3 regions of the Agarivorans litoreus genome follow, and region 1 is predicted to be linked to each of the others. Evidence: predicted binding sites of a transcription regulator. Region 1 holds the regulator's gene; each other region holds the start of a gene.
The links. The regulator MetJ, encoded in region 1, represses methionine synthesis genes. The targets are predictions, from matches to a motif close to TAGACGTCTAGACGTCTA.
Positions count from the first base shown of each region.

Region 2: the regulator MetJ is predicted to act here: its motif matches at 1,454-1,471, upstream of metK (methionine adenosyltransferase).
Region 3: the regulator MetJ is predicted to act here: its motif matches at 1,973-1,990, upstream of metE (5-methyltetrahydropteroyltriglutamate--homocysteine S-methyltransferase).

Region 1 covers NZ_BLPI01000001.1:1,745,724-1,749,005, forward strand. The annotation lists gene metB (cystathionine gamma-synthase) at 1-1,048, opposite strand, end outside; gene metJ (met regulon transcriptional regulator MetJ) at 1,201-1,500, shown strand; gene rpmE (50S ribosomal protein L31) at 1,760-1,972, opposite strand; gene priA (primosomal protein N') at 2,213-3,282, shown strand, end outside.
Region 2 covers NZ_BLPI01000001.1:2,958,714-2,961,995, reverse strand. The annotation lists gene K5L93_RS13770 (chloride channel protein) at 1-253, shown strand, start outside; gene K5L93_RS13765 (YbbN family protein) at 606-1,151, shown strand; gene metK (methionine adenosyltransferase) at 1,512-2,663, shown strand; gene K5L93_RS13755 (SprT family zinc-dependent metalloprotease) at 2,755-3,252, shown strand; gene K5L93_RS13750 (hypothetical protein) at 3,208-3,282, opposite strand, start outside.
Region 3 covers NZ_BLPI01000001.1:1,221,817-1,225,098, reverse strand. The annotation lists gene K5L93_RS05705 (GGDEF domain-containing protein) at 1-707, opposite strand, end outside; gene K5L93_RS05700 (LysR substrate-binding domain-containing protein) at 810-1,733, opposite strand; gene metE (5-methyltetrahydropteroyltriglutamate--homocysteine S-methyltransferase) at 2,004-3,282, shown strand, end outside.

The sequences.
Region 1 (3,282 bases):
CGCTCGACATTGCAGCATGCGTCATAGTAGCCGGGTGAGCAATTAAACTCTCTACGCCGCCTAATGACTCTGCTAAAGAAAACAACTGTAAGCTCTTTAAAAACTTAACCATTTGGCTTTCTTCTAAATTCAATTCAAAACTGAACATAGCACCAAAGCCTTTTTGCTGGCTTTGCGCTAAAGCATGTCCTGGGTGCTCTGGCAAACCAGGGTAGTAAATCGCGCCCACCGCCTCTTGTTGTTGCAAACACGCCACCAAGGCTTGAGCATTCTGCTGGTGCACATTCATACGTGCTTTAAGGGTACGCAAACCACGCAAAGTAAGGTAAGAATCAAAAGCCGAACCGGTTAAACCTAAACAGTTTGCCCACCAAGCCAATTGCTCGGCCAGTTCTTCATTAGCCGCCACCACCATACCGGCAACCACGTCCGAATGGCCGTTAATGTATTTAGTGGCCGAATGCACCACAATGTCGGCCCCTAACAAAATTGGCGTTTGCAAAGCAGGCGACAAAAAGGTGTTGTCTACTACCACCAATGCGCCTGCAGCATGAGCCTGCTCGGTAATCGCTTTAATGTCTACAATTCGAAGCAAAGGGTTACTTGGGGTCTCTAACCACACCAATTTAGGCTTCTTTGCCAATAGCTGAGCTAGAGCAGCGTCATCGTTTTGATCAACAAAAGCTACTTCAAAGGCATTTTTCTTGGCTAGGCTGTCGAATAAACGGTAGCTACCACCGTAGCAATCATGCGGCGCAACCAACAAATCACCCGGCTCAAGCAAGGCTGTAACAAGGTTAACCGCCGACATACCGGTGTTAGTAATTACCGCACCAGCGCCATGTTCTAAATCGGCAATCGCCTCGGCCAAAATGTGGCGAGTAGGGTTACCCGAACGACTATAATCAAACTGGCGTTTTTGGTTAAAATCAGCAAAGCTGTAGTTACTCGACAAATAAATAGGCGGCACTACCGCACCGTGTTGGGTATCACTTTCAATACCGCTGCGCACTGCTATAGTAGCCGCTTGTAGATCTTTTAAAGACATTGCTGATTTACTCCCTCAATTTATCCTGCCACTTTACCACCAGCAAAAAAGACGTCAACACTTCTAGACGTCTAAATGTCTTTGCTGTTGGATTGCTAAGTCGCATTTCCCCCGTTACAATAGGGTCTCTTTAGTTTGGTGTGTATTGCAGAATGTCTACAGATTGGAATGGTGAGTGGATCAGCCCTTACGCTGAGCACGGTAAAAAAAGCGAACAAGTAAAAAAAATCACAGTATCTATCCCACTAAAAGTGCTAAAGATATTGACCGATGAGCGAACCCGTAGACAAATAAATAACCTACGCCACGCCACCAACAGTGAGCTACTTTGCGAAGCATTTTTGCACGCCTACACAGGCCAACCGCTCCCCGACGACGCCGACTTGCAAAAAGACAAGCCCGACCCGGCTTTGGAAAAAGCCGCCCAGGCGGAATTGGATAAAGAAGATTAGTATTATACAAAGCCGCTCACCGAGCGGTTTTTTGTTACACAAACTTGATAAAGCAAGAGCAAAGCGTGTACCGATTAACTTATATACCAAGTCTTTAGTAGAGCACTCCGGTTTCGCCTCTCGGCGACGTCATTTTCTTTGAACAACCAAAGAAAACGAAGCAAAAGAAACATTCCATTTAGAAGCTAAACAGTTCAAACTGACAAAAAAAGCGCCCTTAGGCGCTTTTTGTTTGCTGTGTAGCGTAAATAAGGCTGGCTTATTTTTTGCCCAATACAGCGAATTTTTTGTTGAAACGATCAACACGACCACCGGTATCAACGTTACGTTGCTTACCAGTGTAGAACGGGTGACATTTGTCACATACGTCTAGGAACATAGAACCAGTGCGAGTAGATTTAGTTTCGATTACGTTACCGCAAGAACAAGTAGCAGTAAGTACTTCGTAAGTTGGGTGGATATCAGTTTTCATGGATTACCTCAATACTTGGGCCGTATCGCCATCTGGTCGCCACAATTGACACCAAACACCATACGAAAGCAACTCTATCAGAGCCTATAAATTTTAGGTGGCGGATCATATAAGAAGCCACCTAGCATAGCAAGTACCCAACAACAAAAAGCGAGCAAAAAACCGCCAAACGCTTAATTTGCTCCGCAAGGTGCTCTGCCAGTAGAATGAGACAGGTTTTTTGCTTGAGTTTATTGATTAGTGTCGATTGTTCGTGTTGCCTTAGCTATTCCCCTGCGTCGCCTTTTTGATTACAGCGTGCCAGCAAACACCCCAATGCCAGCCATTGGTACTCGCGTAAAGGTGCCTTTTGGTAAAGGCGAAAAAGTGGGTTTGGTAATAGAACACCCCAGCGACAGCGACATTGCCGAAGATAAACTCAAACCATTTAGTGAATCACTCGATCAACAAGCATTATTACCAGAAAGCCTATTTAAGCTACTTAATTGGGCTAGCTCTTATTATCACCACAGCTTGGGAGATGTTATAAGCCAAGCCTTGCCGGCACTTTTACGCAAAGGTGAGCCAGCCAAAGCTAAAAGCATTGTAGTGTGGCGTTTAAGCGAGCAAGGCAAAGCGGCCGATCTAGCAAACTTTACCCGCGCCCCCAAGCAAGGGGTTGTATTAGGCAGCTTGCAACAGCAAGAAGATGGCCAGCTGAGTGACGAACAATGCAAGCAACAAGAATTATCTCGTACTGCCATTAAAGCGCTAGTAGATAAAGGTTTTATCGAAAAACATGAGATTACACCCGCGCCGGCGCTGTGGTCGAAAAGCGATACCAACAACCAAGCCTCGCTAAAGCTTAATGCAGAACAAGCCATTGCAGTGGCGGCAGTTAATCAAAGCATTGGCAGTTTTCAGGCCTTTCTTATCGAGGGTATTACCGGCTCGGGCAAAACCGAGGTGTATTTAAATATTATTGCCGAAGTGCTCGCCCAAGGTAAACAAGCCTTAGTATTGGTGCCCGAAATTGGCTTAACACCACAAACCTTAGCGCGCTTTGCCGAGCGCTTTAAAGTGCCGGTTTATGCGATTAACTCTGGTTTAAACGACACCGAGCGTTTTACCGCATGGCTTAAAGCCAAACAAGGTGAAGCAGGCATTATTATTGGCACGCGTTCGGCAGTATTCACCCCCATGAAAAACCCTGGGGTAATTATTATCGATGAGGAGCACGACAGCTCTTTTAAGCAGCAAGACAGCTTTCGCTACCACGCGCGCGATTTAGCCATAGTGCGTGCCCGCTTAGAAAAAATGCCGGTGGTGCT
Region 2 (3,282 bases), 1.2 Mb from region 1:
CATGTTTGGCGCAGTATTTCGCACCCCCTGGGCAGCGTTTTTGCTAATTACCGAACAAACCATGCAGGTTGAAATTGTTATACCAGCCATAGTGGCGTGTTTGTGCGCCAGTGCCATTGCCAAATATATCTTCCGCTCACCCAGTTTAATTGAACAGCAACTACTCAATGCTCAAATCCGCTTAATCAATAGCCCCGTTCTAGTTAAGGAAGAAAACAAAACGCTAGATAGTGAACAGTTGCAGCAAAGTTAAATGTAAGAGCCAGCAATAGCGGAGACGACAAAGAGACAAGCTTAAATACAAATACCCTCGTATTATCTATTAACAAAACAACTCGCTTGCTAGATAAACGGAGCAGCGCTCTCCCAACAAATGTGTGAAACTAATAGCCCAGTCCAAGCACTACAGATAGCAAAATCCTAACCAGCAAAAATGAGCCGATAATACCTGTCAAATAAGACAAAAAAGGAGCTATTCACCGGAAAAACTAGGCGAAATGAAAATGAGAACGGTATCACAGAAAAATACGATAGGCTTGCAGGCTTAAGTGTTCTAGAATGACACGGATATTAATAGTGGCTTTGTATTTTATAGGGATTTTTTTATGCGCCGCCCAGTTGTACTGTTAATAATGGCTTGGTTTTCAGGTCAAGTTTTTGCTGCCGTAGATACCGACACCACCACCTTCCAAGCTAATAGTAGAGTAATTAAAAGCTTCAGCGATGAACATGGTGAAACCACCAAGCACATACCTAGCATCAAAAAGTTCGATGCTGGCCAATACTTCTATTCGCAAACTCTCAAGTACCACGACTTTGTTTGGTCATGTAAAGAATACGATGATGGCGGCCAGTGCCTAGATTTAACCCGTAGCCCTCGTCCTCCAATTCGCTTAGTCTCTTTTGTGCATGACCGAAATGACCAAAGTAAAATTCAAGCCGATTTGGTGCTGCTTTATAACCAGCAGAATGACAAAAAAATTGAGCTAATTAACTTGAGTGAAGACAGAACCGCTCGTAGCAAGTATCAAGTTTCTACTTTGCCGGTCGTAGTGATTGTGCGTGGTGACGAAGAAATCGCTCGCAAAACCGGACTCGAAACCAGGCAAAACATGAGCAACTGGATCAAGCACGAGCTGAGCAAACCCTAACAACGCAACTTGCACTCAAAATTGTACACTTAGCCGCTTTAGAAGCGGCTAAGTGATTTATAGTTCAAGCTAAGCTCTAACAACCACCATCTATAGTCTTTTCTATGCAGTGCTCTGTATCTGCCGTTCTGATTTACCACCAGCCCCTAAAGAAAGCTAGGCGATTAGCAACAAAATAGTTTTTGCTAAGATCTTACAGCTGAAAGCCTGCGTACTAATGGGCAAATTCAATAAAACTAATCTGCCAATGTGAATTATTTTCATTAATAAGCGCTAGCAAATCTTTTACCCCTCACTTAGAATAGACGTCCAGATGGTAAAACATCCATACGTATATAATTCCATTTACGAGATATAAACATGGCTACTCATTTATTTACTTCAGAATCAGTGTCTGAAGGGCATCCAGACAAAATTGCAGATCAAATCTCCGATGCAGTATTGGACGCAATCTTAGAGCAAGACCCAAAGGCACGTGTAGCCTGTGAAACCTACGTAAAAACCGGCATGGTAATGGTAGGCGGCGAAATCAATACCTCTGCCTGGGTTGATATCGAAGAACTTGCTCGCTCAACAGTACGTGACATTGGCTACACCCACTCAGATATGGGTTTTGATGCTGACTCTTGCGCAGTGCTTAACGTTGTGGGCAAACAAAGCCCAGACATTAACCAAGGTGTAGACCGCTCACGCCCAGAAGATCAAGGCGCTGGTGACCAAGGTTTAATGTTTGGTTATGCCACCAACGAAACCGACGTATTAATGCCTGCACCAATTACTTACTCTCACTTGCTGGTTAAGCGTCAAGCTGAAGTACGTAAAAATGGTACTCTGGACTGGTTACGCCCAGATGCTAAATCACAAGTTACCTTTGCTTACGAAAACGGCATTATCACTGGCATCGACGCGGTAGTTTTGTCTACTCAGCACTGTGACAGCATTTCTACTGCTGACTTACGCGAAGCCGTAATGGAAGAAATCATTAAGCCAGTACTACCTGCGCAGTGGCTTAACGATAAGACCCAGTTCCATATTAACCCTACTGGCCGCTTTGTAATTGGTGGGCCAATGGGTGATTGTGGCTTAACCGGTCGTAAAATTATTGTAGATACCTACGGCGGCATGGCACGTCATGGTGGCGGTGCATTCTCTGGTAAAGATCCTTCCAAAGTTGACCGCAGTGCCGCATACGCTGGCCGCTATGTAGCTAAAAATATTGTTGCCGCAGGTTTAGCCAACCGCTGCGAGATTCAAGTATCGTATGCAATTGGTGTAGCTGAGCCGACTTCAATCAGCATTGATACCTTTGGCACTGGCAAAATTGCCGATGACAAATTAGTCGCTTTAGTGCGTAAGCACTTTGACCTTCGCCCTTACGGTATTTTAAGCATGCTAGATTTGGAGCGTCCAATCTATAAAGCTACCGCTGCTTACGGCCACTTTGGTCGTGAAGAATTCCCTTGGGAAGCAACCGATAAAGCAGAACTACTCAAGAGTGAAGCTGGCTTATAAGCTTTAGCCCACTCGTTAAATTAAGCCGAAAGCGTATAATCGTCGATTATCCTTTCGGCTTTTTTATTGGCTAAATCTAAGAACTCAATTCGTGCAGCAATTAACTCAACAAGTAGAGCAGTGCTTTAGGCTGGCTGAAAGCTATTTTAAACAAAGCTTTCAGCGCCCCGAGCTTGTGCTGTCATCGCGAAAAAGTAAAGTGGCGGGCAGTGCCAATTTAAGCCAATGGCGCTTGCGTTTTAACGCCCATTTTTATCAACAGCAACCAGAACACTTTTTAGCACAAACCGTCCCGCACGAAGTGGCTCATCTGGTCTGCCATGCTGTTTATGGCAGAGTAAAACCGCATGGAGTAGAATGGCAACAGATAATGCAGCAGGTTTTTAACTGCCCTGCTACTACTACTCATAGTTACTCAATAGAATACTTGCAGCTCCCTAGCGTTGAATATTACTGCGCTTGCCAAACCCATCAACTAAGTATTCGACGCCACAATAATGTACAAAGAGGAGCGAGTTATCAGTGCAAGAGGTGTAAGCAACAATTAAGACTTTGCACAATCATCAATAGTGATAACTCTGGTAGGTAAACCATTTCTTCCACCAGTAAAGTTAACCAT
Region 3 (3,282 bases), 520 kb from region 1:
AAAAAGTGGGCAAACCACACCAGTATTTGATCGCCTACATTATGGCCATGTTGATCATTAATGGCTTTAAAATGGTCTAAGTCTAAAAGGATAATGCTAGCTTTGATGCCACTGCGTTTATGTTGTTGGGTAGCTTTTAGCAGCTCATCAAACAAGGCTCTGCGGTTGTAGCAACGAGTGAGGGAGTCTTTAAACGCGAGTTCTTTGAGTTCGTTATTTTGCTTTACCAGTACCCGCGCCAAGCCCCATGCAAAGATGTGTGAGGCCACTACGCCAATGCTAAATCGTATACCTTGATGAACACCTAAGTGATGAACACCAAAGATAATCGCCAAAATGCTCACTGCAAAAACCAAACGCTCTGCGACTTGCAGTGGTAAGTGGATAAAGCAAGCCAAAATTAATGCGGGAACAAAAAATTCGCCGTGCATATTAGGTTGAGTCAGTGCTAATAAAACTGGGGGAATGGCTAACAATAAGAACCAAACGTCGGCAGTTTTGTAATGGTTGGATTCGGGTTTGGTGAATAAGAAGAATAGCGAAACTAAAATGGCCAAGGCGCAGGGTAGTACCACTAAGCCGTACCAAAATACCCCATTAACTAAATGAGTAATTGAAAAATAAGCACTAGGAATGAAACCTGCCAAATGCATGACAAGGCTCATTTTTCTTTCTGTAAACTCTGCTGGAGACCAGTCAGAAACCATCGCAAAAACCTATGCCAAAAAGTTAAAATACGAGCTGGGGAGCTTTCCTTATGTTATTAAAAGTAAACTCTTTTTGGCAGATCCGTCAAATCAAATTGACGCTTATTTATGCTTAAAGCTTAGTGCTCTGCCGCCTTTTAGTTGGCTGAGTGCTTGTTGCAAAATATGTTCAACAAAATCTTTTAGCACTGTACTTGATTGAGCGTTTTTACTAAAGGCTGCGTACATGGGGCGCCATAAAGCCTGTTCAAACGACAATAAGTGCACAAATTGTTGCTGCGCATAATGCTCTACAGCCCAATAAGGCATCGCTGCCACTCCCATTCCTGCTGCGACCATTTGCAGTAACATGGCTGGGTTATCGGCGTGTTTCCATTGTTTTACAGCTACTTGGCTGGGTTGAAGAATGTAACGATATAAGTCTAAGCGTTGTGGCGTTACCGGGTAACTAATGATGGTTTCTTGGCTTAACTGGGAGGCTGTTACGGTCGCTTGGCTGCTTAAGCGGTGTTGAGGTGGGCAAATAAGCACCATTTCATATTCAAATAAAGGCTCAAAATGGATTTGCGCCTCTGGGCTTACTTCAGACGTTAGCAGAATGTCAGCTTCACCACGTTGTAACAAGGGCAGGCCGTTATAGTTTTTGTCTTGGCAAAAATGGCTATTTACCTCTGGCCAAGTTTGCTGAAACCGCTGCAAAGCCGGTAATAACCATTGAAAACAAGCATGACAATCAACACTAATGTTTAAACGTGTTTGCTGTTGTTGGGCGGCGCTAAATTGTTGCTCGGTTTGTTCAATTAAAGGCAGCACTTGCTGGGCTAAATTAAGCAGTTGCTGGCCGTGTTGGGTGAGTTGCAAGGGCTGTTGCTTTCTTAACACTAGCTGACTATTGATGCGCTGCTCTAAGTCTTTTAGCTGGTGAGATAGCGCCGAATCGGTAATAAACAACTTAGCAGCAGCTGACTTTAAAGAAGAGCTAGCAGCAATAGCTTGAATGCAACGTAAATGCTTTATTTCTAACATTTATCTGGCTAGCCTCCTGTAGGTGTGTTGGCGAATTTGCAGCTTAGGCAGTTCAGGTTTGTTTGTACATATAAGTGCCAAGGTAGATGACTTAACATGAATAATTTTCAATATAGATAGGGAGAACGCTTTAATTTTGTATGCTCAATTTTTACTGGATTAAGCAGAGTTGAGAAAAATTCAATTTAACTTGATGGCTTTTCAATTGTGTTGAGGCCTCGCTCTGGTCAATATGAATTTATACATCTAGACGGCTAAAAGGATATTGATATGAGCACTACTCACGTATTGGGTTACCCAAGAATTGGGAAGCAACGAGAACTAAAATTTGCTTTAGAAAGCTACTGGCGTGGTGAATCTTCGCAGCAAGAGTTATTACAAGTTGGCAAAAACATTCGCCAACAAAACTGGCAAGCCCAAAAAAACAGCGGTCAAGCTTGGGTGACCGTCGGCGATTTTGCTTGGTACGACCAAGTACTAAATACTTCATTATTGTTAGGCAACCTGCCTAAGCGTCATCAGTCTGAGCAAATTAACCTAGATAGCATGTTTGCAATTGCTCGTGGCCAACAGGGCTGTGGCTGTAATCATGCGGCATCAGACATGAGCAAATGGTTTAACACTAATTACCACTACATTGTGCCGGAGTTTTCTGAAGACAGTGTATTTAGCCTACAGTGGCAGCAACTGTTTGATGAAATTTGCGAAGCATTTGAGCAAGGCCATGCAGTTAAGCCAGTTATTTTGGGGCCTGTTTCTTACCTGTACCTCGGTAAAAATGACGAGCAAGCAGCCAGTGATTTTGACCGTTTGTCGTTATTGCCACAGTTGTTAACGGTTTACCGCGAGATCTTCCGAGCTGTTGCAGATTTAGGTGTGGAGTGGGTTCAAGTGGACGAACCTATCTTGGGTCTAGAGCTCGATTCGCAATGGCAAGGCGCATTGTTAGCTGCTTATCAAACAAAGCTCAGCCCCACTAAGTTGCTTCTGACCAGCTATTTTGCAGATGTGTTAGACAATGCTGAGGTGATTAAGCAATTGGCGGTAGACGGGCTGCATTTAGATTTATCTGCCGCTCCACAACAGCTTGAGCAAGTACTAACTTGGTTACCTGACGCGTGGGTATTGTCGGCTGGGGTGATTAATGGTCGCAATGTATGGCGAGCAAATTTGCCAGAGATTATCGAGAACTACAGCTCACTTAAAGCTCGCTTAGGCGAGCGCTTGTGGCTTGCCTCGTCTTGTTCTTTGTTGCACAGCCCGCTTGATCTAGAGAGTGAAACAGACTTGGGTGATGCTAAATATCGTTTGGCTTTTGCGGAGCAAAAACTATCTGAACTGCAAATACTTGATGAAGCGCTAAACGGTGAAGCTGACGCCCTGCGGCTATCTCGCCAATACAGTGCTGCTTTGCAAAACCTTAGCAAGAAAAACAACTCCAGCTTGCAGCAGCGAATTAGCGCCTTAACCCCGGCTGAGCGTGAGCGTACTTTAAGCTTTGCACAGCGCCAAGAAATTCAGCAGCAAAGTTTGCAATTGCCACCCTTGC